2 regions of the Sporosarcina saromensis genome follow, and region 1 is predicted to be linked to the other one. Evidence: a T-box and tRNA genes for the amino acid it is inferred to sense, from the RefSeq annotation. Region 1 holds a T-box; the other holds one or more tRNA genes.
The links. A T-box is a leader RNA that pairs with one kind of tRNA and senses whether it is charged. The one in region 1 lies ahead of metG (methionine--tRNA ligase), so its partner is inferred to be a tRNA-Met.

Region 1 (12,657 bases):
AATCGGTCAATGCCAACCGTTTCAAGTAATTTTGTAACGATGGTACGAATGATTTTCGCGACGACCCAACCGATTGCGAAAATTAGTGCTGCACCTACTAGTTTTGGAATGAAGTGCATGAAGCTTTCTAGCATTCCTTCAAACGGGCCGCTAATTCCGCTTAAGCCAAGTGCATGTAAGACAGCTGGAACGAAAAGCAGCAATATGACATAAAACGCTATATTTGCTGCGGTTTCCACCCATTTCGACTTATCGATTTCATCGGGTGAAGCACCAACCTTTGCAACATACTTGTTCAATTTCATCTTGTGCCCGACAGCCAAAATCACTTTTTTCACAACAAGTGCAAGCACCCAAGCTAACAAGAGAATCAAAGCAGCTTTCAAGATGCTAAGAACCGCACCACCAATGCCTGAGTACATCGTCATGAACGGCTCAGCAATCATGGATGCATTCATGATGTTAAAGAATAATAGGAATGCCAATAGTAAAATTCCGAAGAAAAACACCTTACTAATGATCTTTTCAACATTCCATTTATCGTCTTTCACATCGAGTCTTTCATTCACCCTCGACTTCTTCAACCGCTTATACACCGCATTTTCCACTGCTTTTGCAATAAAAAAGCCGATGAGTAGCACAATTAATCCAATAATTAGTTCCGGAAGCCAACTTACCATATTGGCAAAATACAAGTCTCTGAACATTCCATGTCCTCCATTCGTTTTAGTAGTCTACTTAGGACTATTCCTAAAATCGTGGAAGTCTAAACCTATTCATTTAGTAAGTATGGAAAAAGTCGAACAACCACCCAATTCATTTCCAAATCAGATGGCTGTTCGAATTATTTTTCAGTTAGTTTAATAAGTGCATGAATGATACCTGTATGGACGCCTTCGTGCCATACGACAAATTCCACAACGCCTTCTACAGTGTTCATTTCTAGTAACTCGCCAATTTTCATTGGCGATTCGAGCACATCTTCTAGTTTTTCGTCGAGTTTATGCGCCAACCGCTCCGTTTGTTCAGAAAGCGCGGCAATGAGTACTTCCGTTCCTGGTACATCGCCTTCCCATTTTGCCGGGCATGACCCCGGAGCAAACAAAGGAATCCATTCTTCATGTTCAATTTCGTAGGTTGGCACTGCTTTCTTCACCAATGTTTCCATCGTCATGAAAATATGCCCGACATGCCAACGAATCGTATTGTTGAATCCTTCAGGTTGGACATCCCAAGCTTCCTCTTGCGCCTGTTGCAACCATCCAAGCGTATAAACCCTTGCGAATTTCATTTGTTTTAATAAACTCATCCCCAACTCCCCCTTTCATTTAACTTTAATGCTATGTACAGATTGTTTCAATCGTTAAAACAATCATTTTTCGCATCGATTGTCTCCACAAAAAAACAGCCTCATCGATGGGCTGTTTACAAGTATCCTACTTTTCTTTTTTATGTTCATTCCATTGTTCATGTGTTTTTTCGTTGAATGAATGACTCATTTCATTAGAATCGCTCATTTGTGGACGTGCTTTAGGCTTTACAGTTTCACTGGCTGGTGGTTTGTTTTCGCTGTAGGCTGACGGTTCATGTTTGCCGGTTTCGTCTTGAGCGTTTTTGCGAAAGTCACGTGTCCAGTTGGAATCGGACGGGTCCGCTAAAGGTAGCTCATGCGTCGGCACCATTCCTTTTCCGGGTTGCAACACTTTTGGTTCGAGATCTTTCTTATTTGGATATTTTCCATCTTTTATTGTCATATTGGAATCCACCCTTTCTACCTTACCCTAAGTAATTGTCTTTTCCCTCTTTCACCGCATCTAAACCTATTTTTTTACTGGAACACATTTATCAGTATTTTCGTCCTCTTTATAAGGAGGTGGTGAAATGAGGAAAACATTCGGTTCCCTTTTCCCAATCGTTAGCATCGTCGTCTTGTTATGGATCGAACAAGGGCTTGAAGTATCATATGTCTGGAAAACAGCTGCAAAAGCACTCTTGTTCCTCATAATCCCACTCATACTATTCCGGGCGACTCGCTTTCCTTTTTTACGCTTTCGGAATACGGACAGAAGGAGCATCAGCATCGCTGTCGGTTTAGGTGTCGTTGTCATGTCCGCAATTATTGGTACGTTTCTCGTTTTGCAGACATTTATCGACTTGGATGCACTTATTGCAGATCTCACGTTATCAGGGATTACAGTTACAGTGTTCCCATTCATCGCGGTCTATATTCTCTTTGGCAATTCCATAATGGAAGAGTTTTTCTTTCGTGGCATCTTGCCCGATCTTTTCGGCCGTTCGCGGCTGCGTTTCATACTTCCTCCGCTCTTTTTCGCGATTTATCACATAGCGATCTTTTTGCCTTGGTTCAGTTTACCGATTTTACTATTAGCAGTTGGCGGACTGTGGGTTGGTGGTGTCATTTTTCAACTTGTTAATGAGCGAAGCGGGACGATTCTTCCGTCATGGATCATTCATCTGTTTGCGGACTTTGGGATTTTGCTGATTGGTGTGTACGCTCTTTATTTTTATTAACTGAAAAGCGTTCGATCTGCTCTTGGTTACCGATGACAATAAGGGTATCGCCTGCTTGCAGTTTCTCATCCAAATCGGGATTGCTGATCAGTTCTTTTTTTCGTAAAATCGCGACGAGGGTGATGCCATAATGCTTACGCAGTCCCGCATCCTCGATTGTGGAGCCGACAATTGGTGATTTCCCTTCTAAGTCGATTTCACCCACCATGAAATCCTTTTCTTCGGATTTGATTAAGTCTTTAATGTAGTCCGCTCCTGTCGGTTTTGTGACGGACATGGCAAGTTCGCGCCCTCCAATGATGGATGGATTAATGACACTTGTCGCGCCTGCCTTTTTAAGGATTTCTTCCGAGTCAGCCCGCTCTGCCCTTGCAGCAATCGTCAGTTCTTCATTCAATCCTTTGGACGTCAAGGTGATAAAAACGTTATCTGCGTCACTAGATAAGGCTGTAATAAGCGCTCGGGCGTGTTCCACTCTCGCTTTAAGCAACGTATGCTTGTCCGTTGGATCGCCAACCAAGCGCAATGTTTCCGGTTCAAGCGTTTCTTGCAACTCTGCATCATTATCGTGAATAATGACGATTTGAATGTCCTCATCATCTTCTTTCAGCTGTTTATATACTTGTTGGGCAACTCGTCCAAACCCACAAATAATAATGTGGTCATTTAAATTCGCAATTTGTTTTTTCATTTTCCTCAACCACACTTTCTCCGTTAACTGTTTTTCGACAAAATAGGACGCACCCATCCCTAATCCATATGTAACAATCCCAGCTCCTGCGGGTACGAGCAATAGTGCAAACCAACGCCCTTCGTACGTAGTCGGGTACATGTCACCATATCCAATTGTCATAATGGATATGACCGTCATCCAAAGTGCATTGAAAAACGATAATTCTTCATAAAACATAAAGCCGATTGTTGCTGTCGCAAGCAATACTATTGTCGTAAATAGTAAAATCATCAACCTTCTATATCGAATATCAATTCGTAACCAACGTTTATACAAACCCATCAACTCCATACGAGCATACTCTTCTTTCCTGTATTCCTTCTGTCGGGTGGGCATAAACCACCTAATATTGTTACGGGTGGCGCGAGGTTTTTAATGTGGAAATAAATTAAGTTTTTCCATTCCCAAATGTTACACTACTCACAAACAAAATTTTCCATCAGATGGTATACTTGTATCAATATCATTCTATGAACTTGCATCTAAGGTGGAGGTGATTGGGCGGAATCAGGGGTGTAATTCGGTATAAATTAAGGGAGGAATGTCTTTGCGTTTCATCAAAATCGCGTTAATTTCTTTACTCGTGCTTTCTGTTTGTGTGCTCACGTATTATCATTTTGATTATCAAAAGAAGCTCCAAAAAAGTTCTAGTACAATCGAGCGAATGTTTAAAGAGATGGAGGAGGTAGAGGCAAAAGCAAGTTTGGAAAGCGACAATTCCCAAGCAAGTAGCGGCAATGATTTCCCTCTCTATTCAAGTGATGAACTTGCATTAACCGGCTTTCAAGGAACGCAACAAGAGGTCCTAACGGCATGGGGTATGCACATCTAATACCTTATGAATCATTGGAGGGGGCGATGGCTTTTATTCCAGAAGAGGCACAAATCCTTACACACGAATGGGCGTTTATGCCGTTTGGTGACGGGATAACTGGGGGTTATTTGTTATTGTCATTCAAGGTTGACCAAGATGGATCCTATCCAAGTCATGTGAAAGTGATGGACCATTATTTGTATGGGGAAGGGTTTAAAAAATAGGTGTGCGCTATTAAGAAAAAATCCGCACGCATGCCAGATCTTTAGGCAATGCATGCGGATTTTTTATTTCATAGGTACAGTTACGGTCACTTTGAACAGATCGCCGTCCAGTTCAATTTTCATGTTTCCACCGTGCATATCGACTATCGATTGCGCGATGGCGAGGCCGAGGCCAGAGCCATCAGTATGACGTGATGTGTCGGCCCGTTTAAAGCGTTCAAATAGCTCATCGACGTTTTCACCTAATTCATATTTCGTAATGTTTTTCACGACAAATTCAGCAACGTCCACTCTTTTTCGAAGCGTGACATACACACGAGTTCCCGGCAATGAGTATTTAATAGCGTTCACGATGAGATTATCGAGTACACGCCACCATCTTTGCCCATCTACATTTGCCATAAGCATGTCATCCGGAATATCTGTCCTAAAGTCGAGTCCAGATTGCGCGATATCGTCGGCATGTTCTGCGAGTGCTTGTTGCAATAGTTGCGTCAAATCGACACGTTGTTTATGCAACTCCAAATTCCCACTCGCCATTTTGGATACTTCAAATAAATCTTCAATGAGCGTTTTTAACCGTTGTGACTTTTTATCCAAAATATCGACATAGTTTGCACGCTCTTCTGGTGTAATCGATTCATCTTTTAACAGATCGGTATACGTAATAATTGATGTGAGCGGCGTTCGTAAATCATGGCTGACGTTTGTAATTAATTCCGTTTTCAGCCGCTCGCTTTTCGCCTGTTCAGTCATCGAGCTCCTTACCCCTTCACGAAGATTATTCAAATTCTTCGCGTGTTCTGCGAGCGGAGATTTCCCTTCGATTTTAATTTCTTCATTCAACCGACCTGCCGCCATCGCTTCGGTTGCGACTAAAATTTTGTTCAAGTACGCAACTCTTCTAACGAAAATGAAACTTACAGGCAGACCAAGGAAGAGGACGCAGAAACTATAAAGGACAAAAAATACTGGATCAAAGAAAATGGTCAAGAAGCCGACGCCTGCAAGGAAAAAGCCGATGAGCAAGATGAATGTTTGAACGCCAATCGATTTCTTCAAGAACATCGTTTGCAAAGCTTGTAAGAAGCGGATAAAATACGTATCCTTTAAGTCGGCTTCTACAGCCCCTTTTTGTTTCCAACGCTCCACACCATGAACCAGTTGGAATGCAAGTAAGATCGTTGGAAGGACGCCGAATACAAGGAAGGTTACGGTCCAGCTGCCGAATCTGCCTAACCTAGGATACTTGAAAAGGTCCATAAAGTAAGAATTACTGTCTATGTAGACGAATAAAACAAGACCCGTTAAGATGAGTGCAATCAATTTAAGGTCAATTTTCAAGTTGGCATACTTTTCATCAAACGGTGTTCCGATCACCCAAGCCTTTTGAAACTTCATAACGGTGAGCAATGTGATTAGTGAGACAAGTCCAAGAAACCAAAATGCATAGGAACCATATTTCCATCTATTGAAAGTTTTGTATTGCGAATAGAGGCTGCTCCCCTTTTGGATTTCTGCCTTAGGAATACTGACGACACCTTCAAAGGATTGTACCGTATTTGCCATTGCACGAATGTCTTCATTGCTAATCGTCACACTATCCCCGTGAGGAGCGGAACTAGTCCATTCATTACGAGAATCGCCTTGATCCGGGAGAGAATGAGCTTTAAAGTACCCTTTAGCTGAATTGAATTGTTTTTTGTAAATTGACGGTACGGATACATCACCTGCAGAAAATGTCTCACCCGTTTCCACGTTTGTGAATTCATAAGCAATTGGCAATGAATATGAGCGATTGTTGTATTCATTTAAATACTGTTGTAACGCCTTTTCTTTCTCTTTTCGAATCTTCGCTTCCACGTGGGCATCGTCTTCGAAGTTCTTATTAATGTCTGCTAATTTTACATCTCTTTCTTTCTTGAGTGCTTCTTGTAACGTCTCGTTTTTCGCAGCTCTTGCTTCCTCAATCCTTTGATCATATTGGTCATGAATATTTGAAATTTGTGCTGGTAACGAACCGTACCAGTAGCGGTACTCCTCGATTTCCTGCTTAGATACCGTCAGTTGCTCTTTTGCTTCTTCTCGGTCAATCGGATTTAGAACAGCCGGCCCGATGGTGGAATAAAACTCTTCTAACTGCCATGCTAAATCATTTGATTCTGAAAAATCCCTACCTATAATGTTGTGACCTTCACGATTCAATGAAAATGCTGCAAGGAATACGAGGACGACGAGTGCTGCCCATACAACAAGTGGCAATCTATTTTTCATCAGGCAGTGCCCCCTTTAATGATGCGTGCAAAATACGATACGATTTCTGTGGATCGTTCCCATCCGTCTGCTGCTATGGTTAATAGATGAGGAAAACAATAACCGATACTTATTGTAGCGATACCGATTGCAAAGATGGACATGACGAGTGGCAAACGGCTACTTCTCGATTTTGTACCCAATGCCCCACACCACCTTTACATACCTCGGATTTTTCGGATCTGCTTCGATTTTCTCGCGTATCTTCCGTATATGAACAGCGACAATATTCTCGGCGTTGTACGCTTCTTCATTCCACACGCGTTCGTATATTTCATTAATCGAAAACACACGCCCCGCATTTTTCATAAGTAATTCTGTAATTTTGTATTCAATCGGCGTCAGTTTTACTGGGTTTCCATCGACCGTTAACTCCTTCGCATCTTCGTCGAGGACAAGCCCATCAATCTCAATCTTTTTCTGGCCATCATACGTACCTAATTGGACATACCGACGGAGCTGTGATTTAACGCGCGCCATTAGTTCAAGTGGATGAAAAGGTTTTGTCACATAATCATCCGCCCCGACGGACAAACCATGGATTTTATCGGAGTCCTCCGCCTTTGCACTCAGCATGATAATCGGGATATTTTGCGCTTCCCTGATTTTGAACGTCGCCGTAATTCCATCCATATTCGGCATCATGATGTCGAGGATAAGTAGATGAACGTCATTCGTATGAAGCAAATCAAGTGCCTCTCTCCCATCCGCTGCCTTCAGCACAGCATACCCTTCATTTTTCAAATAAATTTCAATCCCATCGCGGATCTCTTTATCATCATCCGCCACAAGCACATTGAATTTCGCCATCATCCGCACCTCACTTCACTCTATGCTACCCATTGTATTAGTTAAATCTTAACATTCCTCAAGGGGAATTATGAAGAAATTCTTAAGATGAGTGGTGATGTAGTGGAGGCGTGAGCTTTGTCGAAATGTTCGTCTGTTTATCTCCTAATATATGGGTGAGTGGTGATAAATTGCTGATGAGCGGTGATAAACTTGCTACGAGCGGTGATAAAGTCACTACAAGCGGTGATAAACTATTTCATGAAGATACAAGAGTGAAATAACGGATTAGAAACACTCAAATTGTAGGGAAACGGTGGTAAATTGTTCAGAATCGGTGGTAAACGGCCGAGTATCGGTGGTAACGAGTCTAGAAACGGTGCTAAGCCTGTTAAAATCGGTGGTAAGCTGCTGTAAAACGGTGGTAAACTTTTTGCTTCTTTAAAGTAAGGCTTTTTCCTGGAAACAACCCATGAACCCCCCTTGAATTGTAGGCAAACGGTGATAAATTCATGGGAATCGGTGATAACTCATCGAGTATCGGTGATAAACTCGGGAGAATCGGTGATAACTCCTCGTGAATCGGTGATAACGCAGCTAGAATCGGTGATAAACTTTTCCGCCAGTTAAATAGGGGCAGAGTCTGGGGACACGTCATTAAAATCACTCAAATTGTAGGCAATCTGCGGATTATGTCCCAAATCGGCAGACAACTCTACAAGTTACGGTGCTACATTTACTCACGGAAAATAACTTGCACCCCTCACGAAATGTTCATACTTTTTCGTTTTTACCCTCTCTTATTGATTTAACAAAATAGTATAATAGTGGTAGTTTGGGGGAGATGGTTATGGAGCGCTCTACTAAGAATTGGACGGGTTGGCGGTTTCCTGTGCTGTTGCTTAGCGCAATGGGTTTGTCGACGGTGGGGGATTTTATATATTTAGTGGCGATTAACTTGCTTGTTTTTCAAATGACGAATTCTGCAACGGCGGTTGCTGGGTTGTGGATTGTCGGTCCAGCAGCGGCTATTTTTACACGATTTTGGGCGGGCAGTGTCATTGATCGGTCGAACAAACGAAGACTGATGATATGGACAGATATTATTCGAGGAATTTTGGTAGCACTTGTTCCGTTCATGAGCTCTGTGTGGGGCGTTTATGTATTACTTTGGTTTATTAGCATGGCGAAATCCTTTTTTGCTCCTGCTTCGCTCACGTATACAACGACACTCGTTCCCGAGGAAAAGCGCAAGCGGTTTAATGCATTTTATTCGTTGACGACATCTGGTGCATTCATTATTGGTCCCGCGATCGCAGGCGTTTTATTCCTCATCGGCTCTGTGCATTTTGCGATTTGGATGAATGCGGCGTCCTTCTTCATTTCAGCTCTTATTTTATTATGGTTACCGAACGTGGATGCAAAACAGACAGCTGGGCTGAATCCGTTATCCATTCAAGCGATTGTGCAAGACTTGAAAGCGGTTGTTGTTTTGGGCAAGTCGAAACTGTTGGTAATGGTTGTTCTCGGTGTGTACCTCGTTTTCACGCTCATGACGTTTGCGATGGATGCACAAGAGGTTGTTTTTACACAGCAAGTTGTTGGATTAAGTGAAATTGACTACAGCTTACTTATTAGTATTACAGGCATTGGTGCCTTGGGAGGTGCAGGAGCGGTTGCTTTGTTTGCCAATAAATTATCGATACGCATCCTGTTCGGCGGTGGTTTGTTCATGGTGTCAATCGGGTATTTGCTGTATGCTTTCAGCCAATCTTTTCTAATGATTGCTACTGGATTTATTCTCCTTGGATTTTTCAATGCATTCGCCAACACTGGCTATACGACTTGGTACCAATACCAGATTCCAATTAAATATATGGGCCGTGTGACAAGTTTATATGGTGTCGTCTTAAGCCTTTTTCAAATTTTATTTGTCCTAGGAATGGGTTTGGTCGCGGATCTCATGTCCCTTCGCGTGACGATCATTGCACTAGCATTGCTTAGTTTGGTGAGTGTATGGGCTTTGATTTTCCTAATGGTGCAGCCAAATATCAAACAGGTATTTACAGATGTCGATCAAACAAAGATAACGTAAAAGTAATAAATAACAAATTTTAATCAAAATAATATGAAAATACACTAAAATAACATAGAGAAAACGAGCTCCTAATGGTATGCTAATAATATACTGGTAGAATCTTCAAATACTGTATATACGGGAGAGATGCATTCCAATGAAAAAATGGTTGTTGCTGTTCGCTACACTATTCTTGGTAGGCTGTGCAGAGGACAAAAAAGAGTTACCTAAAGATGCAGAAGTTGAAACGACTATCAGTTTAAAACCTGTAATTGATGTAAGCATTAATAATTTCGGAGCATGGGCATACTACGACAAGTATTGTTGGGAAGATGCTGAAAAGCAATGTGCTCTCGAACCTACATTACCTTCCGAATTTTTGGAGCGTGAACATGTGAATCATATTGAACCTGGCGAGACTATTTCTTTCCGCTTCTCGATTCCTTTGGATGATTGGAATTTCCCACAACCGGATTCATTCATCGCTTATATCCAAGATGGGGAGGAAATGAAACCAATCGAAGTGAATGAGAAAACTGTCCAAGCACCTGAAACTCCCGGCAAGCATTACATGTCCGTTAAAGCGATATGGGACGGCGAGGTAAAAGGGGAAGCCATTTATGCCTTTTCACTGTATATAAAAGAGTAATTCCAACGCTAATCAATTCACATTATTAGGATGCCACATTTTCGAATAATCCATTCTAAAATGAACATGCTTTCCCTATAACGGGAGGTGATTGCAGATGGCGAAAGAAAAGAAAAAGAAGATGAAAAAAGGCAATACGTTGGACCGTGAAGAGTTTGGCTATGGTTTTGACATCAGCCCTGATGATTTTGAAGTGATTGGCAAGAACAATCAAGCGAATAAACAGAAGGATACTGAAAAGGATACAGAGAAACACCGTCCACCAACCAATTGATTTTTTCTATTGATTTATTAAAATAAAGTGATTATAATCAAAACAACAACATCTTACAAAGGCTGTGAAAGGGAAAAGTAGGAAGAGGATGTCGCATAGAGAGCTTCTGACGGTGGAAATGAAGCGGACAAATCTTTCGAACATGATCCTTGAGCTTCGCACTGAACACTCTACGGATTAGTAGGCTGCGACGAGAATTGGCGCTTGTTATCTACGTCAAAGTATAACGCTTTTTTAGCGCGTACTTTTGGAGGTAATCAGTGTGAGCTGGTTATAATGTAAGGTGGTACCACGGGCAAAAACCCCGTCCTTATCGATTGTGATCGATAGGGGCGGGGTTTTTTTGTACTTAAAATGAGGAGGAGTTATAATGGCGATTTTTATAGGCGGAGCGTGGCCATATGCGAATGGCTCGTTACATCTCGGGCATATCGCAGCGTTGTTACCTGGAGATATTTTAGCGAGATACTATCGGTTAAAAGGGGAAAAAGTGCTGTATGTTTCCGGGAGTGATTGTAACGGTACACCCATTTCGATTCGCGCCAATGCGGAAAATGTATCAGTGAAGGAGATTGCTGACCGTTTCCACACAGAGTTTGTCGTTTCATTTGCGAAGCTCGGCTTTACATACGATATTTACACAAGAACAGATGGAACATTCCACCATCAAATTGTTCGTCACGTATTTTTGAAATTAGTCGATCGGGGGTTAATTTTCAAAAAGGAGACGGAACAAACCTATTGTGAATTTGACGAAAGGTTCCTACCCGATCGCTTTGTTAGAGGGCTTTGTCCGCATTGTGGTCTTAAAGCAAGGGGCGACCAATGTGACCATTGCGGTTCGCTTTTGGATCCATCCGAACTAAGAAACCGTACATGCGCCCTGTGCGGGAATGAACCGACGACGAAGTCAACGGAACACTTTTATTTCAAATTAAGTGATTTTCAACAGCAATTGGAAACGTATGTAGCGAATGCGAAAGTTGAAGACCGCTGGCGAGATAATGCCATTAACCAGTCTGAACGGTATTTGCAGGAAGGGTTACATGACCGTGCGGCTTCAAGGGATTTAGCAAACGGCGTTAACATCCCCGTTCTCGGTTATGAAGGAAAGAAAGTGTATGTATGGATCGAAGCCGTCACGGGCTATTATTCTGCGAGCCGTGAATGGGCTGCGTTGAATCGAACGGACTTGGAAGAGTATTGGAATGAAGACATGGTTTCCTATTATGTGCACGGCAAGGACAATATCCCTTTTCACACGATCATCTGGCCCGCCATCCTTATGGGAATCGACCAGCAACACGCATTGCCGACTCACGTCATTTCCAATGAATATTTGACGCTAGAGAAGCGGAAATTGTCGACGAGCGAAAATTGGGCGGTATGGGTGCCGGACATTCTTGAGCGCTATCATCCTGATTCATTGCGCTACTTTTTGACGGCGAACGCCCCGGAAAACCGTGACGCTGATTTCTCATGGCGGGAGTTCATTTACAGTCACAACGCAGAACTATTAGGAGCGTATGGCAACTTTGTCAACCGATCGTTAAAATTCATTGAGAACTCATTTGCAAGTGTTGTACCGCAAGCCGAAATTGATGTGGCCATGAAGGAAATGATATGTGATATTTATCCGAAGGTCGGGGAAAAGATTGAAAAGGGGCATTTTAAAGAAGCAATTGAAATAATTTTTGATGGAGTTCGGAAAGCGAATAAATATTTTGATGATGAAAAGCCATGGGTTCAAATTAAGGAAGTTGAAGATGCCTGTCAACGGACGATGGCAACTTGTGTTTACTTAATTGCCAACTTCGCGCAGCTCCTCTCCCCTTTCCTTCCTTTTTCAAGCGAAGATGTGGGCGCGCTGTTGAAATTGCAAAAGTTCGAGTGGCAAGAAGTGACTGTTGGTAGTCGTGTATTGCCGCAAGTAAAACCGCTATTTGAACGGATTGACGTCGGACGGATTGATGAAGAATTAGAACGTCTGCATAGCGGGAAAATTTGATATAGGTTGCCTCTACTTTTCGGAGTGGAGGTTTTTTTGGGGGCTTGAGTATGTGGAAGAGTATGACCAGGGCTTCATTCGCAAGAATAGTTGGTTTGTGAACGTATGTAAATTCCTTTATTTGGATGAGTGGTGATAAACAGCAGTTGAGCGGTGATAAAAGGATGACAAGCGGTGATAAATTGCCGGTGAGCGGTGATAACACATCGACAAGCGGTGATAAACTCACAACGAGCGGTGATAA
Region 2 (12,657 bases), 160 kb from region 1:
CGCATAAGATGGCATTGAACGTACAAGCGAAGGAGGAATAGTATGCAAATCCAGACGGATAGTCCAACATACGCAATTCCATCGGGTGACCATGTCGTCACGATGCGAAACAGAAAACGAATGGATCTTACATCTGTAAAAACGATTGACCGGTTCGACCAAGAAGAATTTATTGTCCGCACATCTCAAGGGGTGTTGCAAATTCGGGGGGAGGAGCTGCGCATCGTCCATTTGGATGTAGACAAAGGGCTTCTGACGTTAGAAGGGACAATTGCAACGATGCAATACGACGAAGAAGAGACAGGTTCACGTAATTTCCTCCATAAATTATTTGGATGAGTCTCTCCGTCCAGTTTCTTAGTTTACTTGCAATGATTGGGACAGGCATCGGAGCCGGAGCGTTTATGGATTTGATCGGAACGGGCATCGACAAGGTCGGGAAGAAGTCGATGATTCGTAAGTATTCGGTGCTCATTGAAGTAATTGGCTGGATCTTAATTGGTTGTGCTTCTTTTTACGTTCTTTTCGTCGTGCGGGACGGTGCATGGAGGATGTATGATCCGTTTGCTCAAGTAAGTGGGATGCTTCTGTATGCGTCAATTTTTCATCGGCCGTTCCGATTTTTTGGGCGTATTGTCAACATGCTTATCATCAGACCAATCGTGTTCGTCATCCTATTGGTTGTACGGATTATTCGTGCACTGTTCAGGTTGGTCGTCAGAATAGTGATGGTGCTGGCAACGCCATTCATCTATGTTTATAAAAAGGTCTATAGCTCCCTCTTTCAAACTCGCGATGAATAGTGTATAATTAATAGACTTATCGCAAAGTCAAGCTGTAATGAGAGGGAGTGTAGACATGGAGCAAAGGAAAAGGAAATCATCCACGACCGTTGCATCAATTGAAACTGAATATGTCCGCTCGTTGCAAAAGAAAGAAATGTGGAGAAACAAGCAAAAGAAGCGGCTCCGTAAAAAAATGTTTCTTTATGCGTTAGTTGCATTTGTCGTATTTGGTGGCTTAACGAATATGTACATCCAGCAACAGCAGACGTTGGAAAAGAAGGAACAGGAAAAAGTGGAGACGTTAGCAAAGTTGGAAGAAGTGAAAGATGAACAAGCGCTTCTTAAACGACAACTTGTTAAACTCGATGACGAAGAGTATATTGCAAAGCTAGCTCGTAAAGAGTATTTTTTATCTGATAAAAATGAAATCATCTTTTCATTACCTGAAAAAAAGAAGAAAAACGACGAAAAAGATGACGGAAAAGAGTAGTCTTATTGACACTCTTTTTTTGTTGGCTATAATGAAAGTAAGGATTCTGCTTTTTGCAGGACTCGTGATATGGTAAAAAGGCTTCTGTATGAAGTCGTTTAAATCTTAAGGAGGAGCAATTTTTTTATGTCAATTGAAGTAGGCAGCAAGTTACAGGGTAAAGTTACAGGGATCACAAATTTCGGTGCGTTCGTCGAACTACCGAGCGGTTCAACTGGTCTGGTCCATATTAGTGAAGTGGCGGACAATTATGTTAAAGATATTAACGACCACCTAAAAGTTGGCGACATGGTTGAAGTGAAAGTGATGAATGTCGGCACAGATGGTAAAATCGGGTTATCGATCAGAAAAGCGAAACCAGAAGCTGAGCGCCCTCAACGCCCTCAACGTCCTCGTCATGGTGGTGGCCGTCCGAGCCACACTGAGCGTCCCGAGAATTTTGAGCAAAAAATGGCTAAATTCATGAAAGACAGTGAAGAACGCCTGACTTCATTAAAAAGAGCAACAGAATCTAAACGCGGTGGCCGTGGCGCAAGAAGAGGATAACTTGCTGGCTGTTTCAATTAGTGAAAATGTATAATCTATGACTATGTAAAGCGATCCGACATCTTTCTAGATGGTGGATCGCTTTTCTGCGTCGACTAGAGCGGAATTGTTTGACAGAAACGTTAGGAACTTTTGATTGAAAACGGAATGGAGGGCGTTTGCACGTGAAGCGCTTTGTTGACCAAGGATACTTTGACTGATCACGGCATATACCGGGAGATTGCGGCATATTTTTGTGTAACGGAGCATACTTCGGCAGATCGGCGCATACTTTTGTAAATTGCAGCATTTAGCTGGAGAACGCCGCATACTTCTTTCTAAAACAGCATATATCGGGAAATCTCTGTAATTTTTTTCTGGTGATAGCTTACTGTTAAACAATATTTTTGAAACAGTCATCCGAACTAGCTAATGGCGCGAGTCTATAGAAGCTTAGAAAATACTAGAGGTGTTGATTGGTATATTCGGAATGCGGCGTTTTGGGAGAGAATGCTGTGTTTGGAGGGGGTATGCGGAAATCGGAGGGATTATGCCGCGTTTCGAGTAAGTATGCGGTGTTTTGATTGGGATATGCGCCGTTTGAAGCGAATATGCGGAGTTTGAATTTTGTTTCGTGGGCAATTACGGTAATCCATAGGAAATTAAATCGCGCCAAATGGGTTTTGGCAAATTAACGATCTTGATAACAGTGGAGTGTGCAGTTCGAAATGCGGCGTTTTCGGAGAATATGCTGTGTTTGGAGGGGTTATGCGGAAATCGGTGGGATTATGCCGCGTTTGAAGCGAATATGCGGAGTTTGAATTTTGTTTCGCGGGCAATCACGGTAATCCATAGGAAATTAAATCGCGCCAAATGGGTTTTGGCAAATTAAAGATCTTACTAACAGGGGAATGTGCAGTTCGAAATGCGGCGTTTTGGGAGAGAATGCTGTGTTTGGAGGGGGTATGCGGAAATCGGAGGGATTATGCCGCGTTTCGAGTAAGTATACGGTGTTTTGATTGGGATATGCGCCGTTTGAAGCGAATATGCGGAGTTTGAATTTTGTTTCGTGGGCAATTGCAAGAATCCATAGAGTAAAAAAACGCGCCAAATGGGTTTTGACAAATTAACGATCTTAATAACAGTGGAGTGTGCTGTTCGAAATGCGGCGTTTTTGGAGAGAATGCCGTGTTTGGAGGAGTTATGCGGGAATTGGTAGGATAATGCCGCGTTTCGAGTAAGTATGCGTTGTTTTGATTAGATATGCCGCGTTTGAAGCGAATATGCGTAGTTTGAAAGTTTCGCGGGTAATTGCAAGAATCCACAGAGTAAAAAATCGTGCTAAATGGATTTTGACAAATTAAAGATCTTGTAACAGTGGAGTGAAAGAGTTGCATAATGAAAAAACTGCGACCTAATTTTTTTCAGGTCGCAGTTTTTTCATTTCTAATGTCCAGCTGCAACGGCCAGTCCCTCGGGTCATAAGGAAACCCGGCTAAGTGGCAAAAAGCGCCACACGCCGGGTTGTCTTATGCCTGTCGGGCCTGAACGGCCGTTTCCGCATTTCTATTGTCTAGCTGCGGCGCCTAGCCCCTCGAGTCGCTTCAATCTCGGAGCAAAAGGAAAAACGCCTTTTGTCCAAGCTCTCCAGCGCTTGTCGGGGCAAAGCAAGGCGCCTCCGCATTTCAAATGTCTAGCTGCGAGCGTCAGCCTCTCGGGATGCTTCAGCCTGAGGTTAAAGGCAAAGAGCGCCTTTAGCCTCAGGCTTCCAGCACCTGTCGAGGCTAAACGACGCTCTTCGCTTTTCTATAATGGCGGCAGAGGGAATCGAACCCCCGACCTTACGGGTATGAACCGTACGCTCTAGCCAGCTGAGCTACGCCGCCGTGTTGTTCTTCGAAGGGCTTTGCCACTTTTTCTGAACGACAATAATCATATTACATGGCTCGACGTGGTCTGTCAACTACTGTTTTAAAAAAAGAAAGACTTCGGAATGAGTCGAAAGATTTTGTGAGTGAGTTGTCAGGAAGAGACAAATTCTTTACGTTGACTTATGTATACTCGTGGACAAGTAGACATAGGGGGAATGTGGAGATGAAGATGATTGGCAATATGGAGAGGCCGATGGGCCAGCAGATTCGTCATGCGTTGGAAGTGGCGGGGAAGCGGAAGACGTATGTGTTGATGGCTACTTTTTTCTTGCTTGGATCGTTTTTCTTGTCGCAAGCGGTGTTGTTTGATGCGGCGGTGCCGTTTTTCTTACCAATCTGGGCGTTGGCGCAGTTGCGCTTTCGGAAGTATTTAGTGTTTGTGTTCATTGGGGGAATGGCTGGTGGAGCGCTTCTAGGTGTGGGACAAGCTGTTATCCATTTATTGCAGTTGCTGTTGTTTAATGTTGTTAGTAAGCATCCGTGGACGAGGAAGTCGATTCCGTTAGCGGTGGCGGGTGCGATTATCGTTGTGCAAGTGTTATGGCAGTTTGTGATGCATAGCGGAAGTACGCCGGTGGATGTGCAGCTGACAATTGGGTTTGAAGCTGTTTTGGCATTATTCATGACATTTTTCTTGTTTGTCGCATTTCCGCATCGGGAGCGTATTTTATATGGACAGTGGACGCCTGAGCGATTAGGGGCCGTTTGTATTGTTGGTATTATGGCTACGACGGGTATGGGTAGTTTAATGATTGGACCGATTTCAATCTCAGGTTTTCTCCTTCATTTGACAATCCTTTTGGCAGCGTTGGCAGGTGGTCTCCCTTTTTCGACGACAATTGCAATGATGATTGCCGCAATTGCAGGTGTTGCTGAATTGTCCTTCACAGGAATGATGGCCGTGTACGGTATGACCGGTTTTTTTGCAGGTGCGATGAGGCGATTAGGAAAGCTAGGCATTGCTACTGGGGGGTATGCAGTGTCTGTCTTTTTCCTTCTATATGACTTGACGTTACCGTTGGATATTTCTCATTTTGCGACAATTGGGTTAGCGACGTTCGTTTTTTTCTTTATCCCAACAAAGAAAGTGGAGCCAATTGGACTTGTGATGAAGCCTGATCAGCCGGATATTTCTGTGAAGCGTCAAAAGTGGTTAACTGACCGATTGGACGAACAGTTATCTGATTTTCAGCAGTTTGCAGAGTTCATGTCGACGCTTGTGAATGATCGATTTGAATCGGATGATACACTTGCAGCTCAAGAAATACCGTCCATTTGTCAATCGTGTTTTCGTTATTCGAAATGTTGGGAGGACAATGAAGCAGGAATGTCGAGGCTTCTCTATGAGTGGGAGTCAACGTACTCAGCCACCAAGAAAGCGGCACGTCATCGTGTGGAAGAGAAGATTAAATATAAATGTATCCGCTTTTCAGGTTTGATTACCGAGCTTGAGGAGCAGGCTACAAACCACTTGCTTATGGGACAGTTACAGCACGGTCGGAAAATGTTGGCATTGCAATTACGTGATATGAGCAATCATTTAGAGAAAATCATGAAAGATATTAAAGGGGAGCTGACGGTCAACCATCGCGCGGAAGAAGAACTTGGGAAGCATATGCAAGCTCAAGGGATTGAATATTATCAAATTGACATCTTGTCAGATGAGAGAGGGGCCTATCGGATTGTTTGTTCTATACCGGAGAAGCGGTCAGACTTTGAAACGGATATGACAGTGGCGGAGAGACTCATTTTACCATTGCTTGAGGAAGTATACCGTGAACCGTTCAAAGTGGAGAAGTCGGTTTTTCAACAAGATCCATTTCCGCATTTGCAATTAATGTTCTGTTCGTCTGTCCGTTTCACATTGGAATACGGCATTGTCGCTACTGCCGGAGGGGGGACATTCCATGCAGGAGATGCATATGAGGTATTTCCGATTCATGATGGTTTAACGGCGGTATTACTATCCGACGGAATGGGACATGATATGAACGCTTATCGAGAAAGTAGGAAAGTCATCCGCCTTATGCGGGAATGTTTGGATCGTAAAATGGACCCCGAAACGGCGATGCATACGTTGCATTACATGATGTCTTTAAACGGGTTGGATGATATGTATGCTACGTTGGATCTTGCGTTAATTGATTTACAGGATGGACGGCTCTGGTCTTGGAAAGCTGGCTCGATGAGTACGTATATTATGCGTGGACCCGATTTTCTACGTCTCGATAGCAAGTCAGTGCCTGTTGGGTTTCTCCCTTCATTTTCTGTTGAAGCGAAAAACGAAGAGCTAAAAGCTGGTGATATTGTTGTGATGTTGACGGATGGCCTATTCAGTTCAAAGCATACGATTGAGAAGCAGGAAGACGCATTGTATGCCATTTTGGAGAAGTACGAACATCTTGGCTGTGAGCAGTTGGCGGACCGGATTATGTCTGAAATGGAGCGACGATTTGGTGTAGTTGCAGACGACCGAACAGTTCTCGTCATGAAGATGGACCACGTCTTGCCAAAGTGGATGACAATAAAACCGACAAATCGATTTATTTCCCGGGAAAAGGTTATAGGGTAGAATAAGGGAAATGGAGGTCGGAAAATGAGTGAGTTAGAGAAGTCTGTATACGATTTTATTGCAAAACATGCATTACTAACTTCCGGTCAACGAATCCTCGTCGCCTGCTCGGGCGGGGTGGATTCTGTTGCCCTTTTACTTTTTCTGGCAGTCCATCGCGAGAGGTGGAACGTGACAGTGGCAGCCGCCCATGTCGATCATATGTTACGCGAAGAAGAGTCTGCTGAAGACGGCCGTTTTGTACAAGGCTTATGTGAGCAACTTGGGATTCCTTTCTTCGGTGGTCGTGTGCCAGTACCAGCCGTACTTGAAGAGGAAGGCGGTAATGTACAAGACGTTTGCAGAGTAGGTAGGTATAAGTTTTTTGAAGAGATTATGCAAAAGGAACAGTATCCTTTATTGGCAACCGCTCATCATGCGGAAGATCAACTGGAGACGGTGTTAATGCAGTTGTCAAAAGGAAGTTTGCCTATTGGGATTCGTCCAAGTAGACAAATGGAAAGTGGAACGGTCATTCGACCTTTTCTCTCTGTGATGAAGCGTGACCTGTTAGAGTTTGTTGGAAAACATGGGATAGCATTTCGAGAAGACCCGAGCAATGAAAGTGATGCATACTTACGGAACCGATACCGCCATCATATTATTCCGAAGATCCTCTCGGAAACACCTACAGCAGCTGTCAATGTCGTAAAAATGACATCTGACCTACAAGACGATGAAAACTTGTTAAACAGCTTGGTGAAGCAACATGTTGCAGCGCATGTTTCCTTTACAGCAGAAGGGCTTCCAACCTTTTCCGTTAAACGGTTTGCTGCCATGCACACTGCTTTACAAAAGCGCTTTATTCCACTAGTATTGAAGTATATTTATGATGGGGAAAGTAGTCCCATTGAGTTGAATATAGCACTATTGAATCTAATTCAATTTCATCTGTCGGACGTCCAAGGAACTGTTTCCATAGACCTCCCGAAAGGATATCGTTTCGTGCGGGAGTACGAGCAAGTTTTCATTGTTAAAGGGCAGGAGCCTTTCGTACTCACGGATGTAGCTTTAGAAAAAGGCGTGTGGCAAAGATGGGGGAACTGGCTATTGAATTGGGACGATGCCGATAATATTGATGCAGTAGACGACAATGAACGCTATTTCTCGCTTCAAGAAAATGATTTGCCTTTACGAGTCAGAAGCAAACGGGAAGGTGATCGCATGCTACTGCCAGGCATGAAGGCTCCAAAACGATTGTCAAGAATCTTTATTGATGAAAAAATCAGTGCTGAAAAACGGCATATGTTGCCTGTCATTACAACAGCGAATGATGAAGTTTGCGCTATTCCAGGCGTACGATATGGCATCCAGTTCAAAAAACACAAAACAGAACAGGATCGGTACATATTGAGATTCAAAGAGTTGTAAAAAAATCCTATGAAGAAAAGAGGGTTTTCGATGTTACAAAAGGATATCGAAGAAATACTCATTACAGAAGAAAACATTCAAGAAAAAATTGCTGAGCTTGGTGCACAGTTGACTACTGACTATCAAGACAAGTTTCCGCTTGCGGTAGGTGTGTTAAAAGGTGCATTACCTTTCATGAGCGATCTTATTAAACGAATTGACACATACATCGAACTCGATTTCATGGATGTTTCAAGCTACGGAAATGCAACCGTATCTTCAGGTGAAGTGAAAATTGTTAAAGATTTAAACACGAGTGTGGAAGGTCGCGATGTACTCATTATTGAAGATATCATTGATAGTGGGAAGACATTGAACTATTTAGTTGACCTATTCAAATACCGCAAGGCAAAATCCATTAAAATCGTCACATTACTTGATAAACCAACTGGACGTAAAGTCGATTTAAAAGCGGATTATGTCGGTTTCCTCGTCCCAGATGCATTTGTTGTCGGATACGGACTGGATTATGCTGAAAAGTATCGTAACTTGCCATACATCGGCGTATTGAAAAAGGAAATCTATTCTTTCTAATTCACTTGCAGTCCTCTTCTTCTGAAGGCTGTTGGAAAGCTTCCTCATGTGATAAAAAAATTGCTTGATAAGTGGGTTGGTAGCGCGGTTAGCATGTATTACCACTAGTAACAGACCTTAGCAAGAAAGGCATTTCCTTTGAAGTGTGAATTCGTTATATGATAAGATTTACAATAGTTTTCTGTTGAAGAAATGAGGAGGCTTGGGATGAATCGTATACTTCGATACTTTCTATTATACGGATTGATTTTCCTTGCAATAATGGGGATATTCAGTTCACTAAATAATCCGAATCCGAAGACGGAAGTGATTCGGTACGATCAATTTTACGATGCGTTAGAAAAAGGCGATATTGCGTCTATGACGTTGCAACCGGACGCTGGCGTTCTGACAGTTGAAGGTGTTATGAAAGGGGCAAAAGAAGGGGAGAAATTCACTACGAATGTCCTGCATAACGATACAACGCTTATGGAGAAGCTAGAAGCAATCGGTGAATCGAACAACCCCGAAATCGTTGTTGAAAAAATGCCTGAAACCAGTGCTTGGGTAGCCTTTTTCACAGGGTTGGTTCCTTTTATCATTATTATCATCCTGTTCTTCTTCTTGTTAAATCAAGCGCAAGGCGGCGGTGGCGGCCGTGTCATGAACTTTGGTAAGAGTAAGGCTAAGCTTCACTCGGATGACCGCAAGAAAGTCCGATTCACGGATGTAGCGGGTGCGGATGAAGAGAAGCAAGAGCTTGAAGAAGTAGTTGACTTCCTAAAGGATTCACGTAAGTTTGCTGAACTTGGGGCTCGTATTCCAAAAGGTATTTTGTTAGTAGGTCCTCCGGGTACAGGTAAGACACTTTTGGCGCGAGCAGTTGCTGGTGAAGCCGGCGTTCCGTTCTTCTCGATTTCCGGTTCGGATTTCGTTGAGATGTTCGTCGGGGTCGGTGCGTCCCGTGTTCGTGACTTGTTTGAAAATGCGAAAAAGAATGCTCCATGTATCATCTTTATCGATGAGATCGATGCAGTGGGTCGTCAACGTGGCGCTGGTCTCGGTGGCGGACACGATGAGCGTGAACAGACGTTGAACCAACTATTAGTTGAAATGGATGGATTCGATGGTAACGAAGGGATTATCATCGTTGCAGCTACGAACCGTCCGGATATTCTAGACCCTGCACTTCTTCGTCCAGGACGTTTTGACCGTCAAATTACGGTCGGTCGTCCGGATGTAAAAGGACGTGAAGCGGTACTTAAAGTGCATGCGCGTAATAAGCCTCTTGACGATACTGTCAACATGAAGGCGTTAGCACAACGTACACCAGGTTTCTCGGGTGCAGACCTTGAAAACCTACTGAACGAAGCGGCACTTGTTGCGGCAAGACGAGGAAAAGCGAAAATCGATATGGCAGATATCGATGAAGCGACAGATCGCGTCATCGCAGGTCCGGCTAAGACGACACGAGTTATTTCAAAGAAAGAAAGAAATATTGTAGCGTTCCACGAAGCGGGACACGTCGTAGTTGGTCTTATGTTGGATGATGCCGAAATTGTCCATAAAGTTACAATTGTACCTCGCGGCCAGGCGGGTGGATATGCAGTCATGCTTCCGAAAGAAGACCGTTACTTCATGACGAAGCCTGAGCTTCTCGATAAAGTTGCCGGCTTACTCGGCGGGCGTGTTGCGGAAGAAATCGTTCTTGGCGAAGTATCAACTGGGGCACATAATGACTTCCAACGTGCTACGGGCATTGCTCGTTCCATGGTAACGGAATATGGGATGAGTGATAAGCTCGGACCGATGCAATTTGGTCAGGCGCAAGGTGGAAATGTGTTCCTTGGAAGAGACTTTAATTCCGAACAAAACTACTCTGAGTCGATTGCGTACGAAATTGATCAAGAGATGCAACGTATTATTAAGGAACAGTATGAGCGTACAAGAACAATCCTGACGGAAAACCGTGAGCTTCTTGACTTGATCGCAAATACACTTCTTGAAGTTGAGACGTTGGATGCTGAACAAATCAATCACTTGAAAGATCATGGTACATTGCCGGTACGTGCTTATGAGCAAAATGGCAATGGTGCAGCTGCAAAAGCAGATGAAGAATCTGAAGTGAAAGATGAAGTAAATCCTGATTCTACAGGAGCTCCAACTGATCCATCGACTGGCGATCTGCCAAAGGAGAATGAAGGCGACACGACGCTTCCTCCGATCGATGAACAGCGAAGAGATTGATCCGAATAAAATGACTTGCGACGGTCGGCTGCTTTTTAAAGGCAGTCGGCTGTTTTTTTAATGTGTAAAGCCTTGACGCCACCCTCCGCTTTTGTATCGTCCAGACTCCGGGTGGCAGTCTCTCGGGTCGCTTCAGAAATAAAATAAAGGCAAAGAACGCCTTTTTTTCATTTCTTCCAGCGCCTGTCGAGCCTAGACGCCACCCTCCGCTTTTGTATTATGTTATGATGTTTTGGAAAATGACGAATGTTAGCGAGGAAATGAAAATGATCTTAGTATTGGATACGGGTAATACGAATATCGTCCTTGGTGTATATGAACATGGCGCGCTGAAATATCATTGGCGCATGGAAACGTATCGACAAAAGACGGAAGATGAGTATGCGATGTCTGTAAAGGCGCTTTTCTCTCACGTCGGACTAAAATTTGAGGATATTAAAGGCATTATTATTTCTTCTGTTGTTCCGCCTGTTATGTTTCCGCTTGAGCAGATGTGTCGGAAGTATTTTAATATGCGTCCCCTCGTTGTGGGACCAGGTGTGAAAACAGGCTTGAATATTAAATACGAGAACCCGCGTGAAGTTGGAGCTGACCGGATTGTGAATGCGGTAGCGGCGATCCATGAGTACGGCAATTCGCTCATTATCGTGGATTTTGGAACGGCTACAACATTTTGTTATGTGAATGAAAAAGGTGAATACATGGGAGGCTCGATCGCACCTGGTATTGGTATTTCCATGGAGGCTCTATTTGACAGGGCGTCCAAGTTGCCGCGTGTTGAATTGACGCGTCCGGATCATATTATTGGGAAGAATACAGTTTCTGCAATGCAAGCGGGGATTGTATATGGCTATGTAGGGCTTGTTGAAGGTATTGTTAATCGGATGAAGGCACACAGTAAGGTTGAGCCGACTGTTATTGCGACAGGTGGATTGGCGGAGCTGATTGCTAGTGAAACAGAAGTGATCGATATTGTCGATAACTTCCTTACGTTAAAAGGATTGCACTTAATTTACGAAAGAAACGTTTAAAAGGAGTAGAAATGAATGAGTGATTATTTACTAAAAGCATTGGCTTTTGATGGGACGATTCGTGCATATGCAGTCGATTCGACAGAAACGGTTGCGGAAGCGCAGAAAAGACATAACGTTTGGCCAACTGCGGCTGCAGCGTTAGGCAGAACGATGACCGCTGGATTGATGATGGGTGTCATGATGAAAGGGAACGATAAGCTGACGGTGAAAGTCGAAGGGAACGGACCAGCTGGACCGATTGTCGTCGATGCGAATGCGCGTGGAGAAGTGAGAGGATACATTACTTATCCGCAAACGCACTTTGATTTAAATGAAAAAGGAAAGTTGGATGTTCGTCGAGCTGTCGGGACGGAAGGTATGATTACAGTCGTGAAAGATCTTGGTCTCCGGGATTATTTTACAGGTCAAGTTCCAATCGTCTCTGGAGAAATTGCAGAGGACTTCACACAATACTTCGTAGTGTCTGAACAAGTTCCTTCTGCTGTAGCGCTAGGTGTACTCGTGAATCCGGATAATACAATAAAGGCAGCGGGTGGATTCATCATTCAAGTAATGCCAGGGGCTACCGAGGAAACGATTAGTCAGCTTGAAGAAAAGCTTGCTTCTATAGAACCGATTTCCAGTATGATCAACCGCGGTTTAACGCCTGAGCAAGTATTGGAAGAAGTACTTGGTGCAGGCAATGTGGAAGTTCTCGACAAAATGGATGTCTCTTTCCGATGTAACTGCTCCAAAGAGCGTTTTGGCAACGCAATTATCGGTCTTGGCGAACAGGAAATTCGAGAGATGATCGATGAGGATGGGCAAGCCGAAGCGGAATGCCATTTTTGTAATGAACGATACTTGTTCCCTCAAGAAGAATTAGAAGGTTTTATCGATGAAATACAATCGAAATCCTAACGCCCAGGAGACGGCGCCTCAAAGAAGGAAGTTAAAAACGAAGCCATTGCTCGTTTTAATTGCAATTCTTTTTGTCTGCAACCTCTTGTGGTTCATTGGATGGTTAATCCCAAATAAATCGAAGCAACCGGAAGAAGTGGTTGCTTCGGTCGCGGGTGACCCGATTACGAGGGAACAATGGATGACAGCGATGGAAAAGGAAGTCGGTCGG

Region 2: it encodes a tRNA-Met, which carries the amino acid that the T-box ahead of metG (methionine--tRNA ligase) is inferred to sense. The anticodon was not compared.

The regions. Positions count from the first base shown of each region.
Region 1 covers NZ_CM142738.1:446,542-459,198, forward strand. The annotation lists gene ACVHUV_RS02045 (mechanosensitive ion channel) at 1-707, opposite strand, end outside; gene ACVHUV_RS02050 (DinB family protein) at 845-1,309, opposite strand; gene ACVHUV_RS02055 (hypothetical protein) at 1,437-1,754, opposite strand; gene ACVHUV_RS02060 (CPBP family intramembrane glutamic endopeptidase) at 1,882-2,532, shown strand; gene ACVHUV_RS02065 (potassium channel family protein) at 2,468-3,556, opposite strand; gene ACVHUV_RS02070 (hypothetical protein) at 3,813-4,097, shown strand; gene ACVHUV_RS02075 (hypothetical protein) at 4,079-4,303, shown strand; gene ACVHUV_RS02080 (sensor histidine kinase) at 4,367-6,577, opposite strand; gene ACVHUV_RS02085 (hypothetical protein) at 6,577-6,759, opposite strand; gene ACVHUV_RS02090 (response regulator transcription factor) at 6,737-7,426, opposite strand; gene ACVHUV_RS02095 (MFS transporter) at 8,256-9,500, shown strand; gene ACVHUV_RS02100 (hypothetical protein) at 9,640-10,131, shown strand; gene ACVHUV_RS02105 (hypothetical protein) at 10,229-10,405, shown strand; T-box leader at 10,461-10,720, shown strand; gene metG (methionine--tRNA ligase) at 10,776-12,413, shown strand.
Region 2 covers NZ_CM142738.1:610,022-622,678, reverse strand. The annotation lists gene yabP (sporulation protein YabP) at 43-339, shown strand; gene yabQ (spore cortex biosynthesis protein YabQ) at 336-803, shown strand; gene ACVHUV_RS02975 (FtsB family cell division protein) at 859-1,275, shown strand; gene ACVHUV_RS02970 (S1 domain-containing RNA-binding protein) at 1,402-1,821, shown strand; tRNA gene ACVHUV_RS02965 (tRNA-Met) at 3,613-3,686, opposite strand; gene ACVHUV_RS02960 (SpoIIE family protein phosphatase) at 3,895-6,303, shown strand; gene tilS (tRNA lysidine(34) synthetase TilS) at 6,328-7,713, shown strand; gene hpt (hypoxanthine phosphoribosyltransferase) at 7,744-8,286, shown strand; gene ftsH (ATP-dependent zinc metalloprotease FtsH) at 8,494-10,512, shown strand; gene ACVHUV_RS02940 (type III pantothenate kinase) at 10,779-11,543, shown strand; gene hslO (Hsp33 family molecular chaperone HslO) at 11,559-12,446, shown strand; gene ACVHUV_RS02930 (peptidylprolyl isomerase) at 12,424-12,657, shown strand, end outside.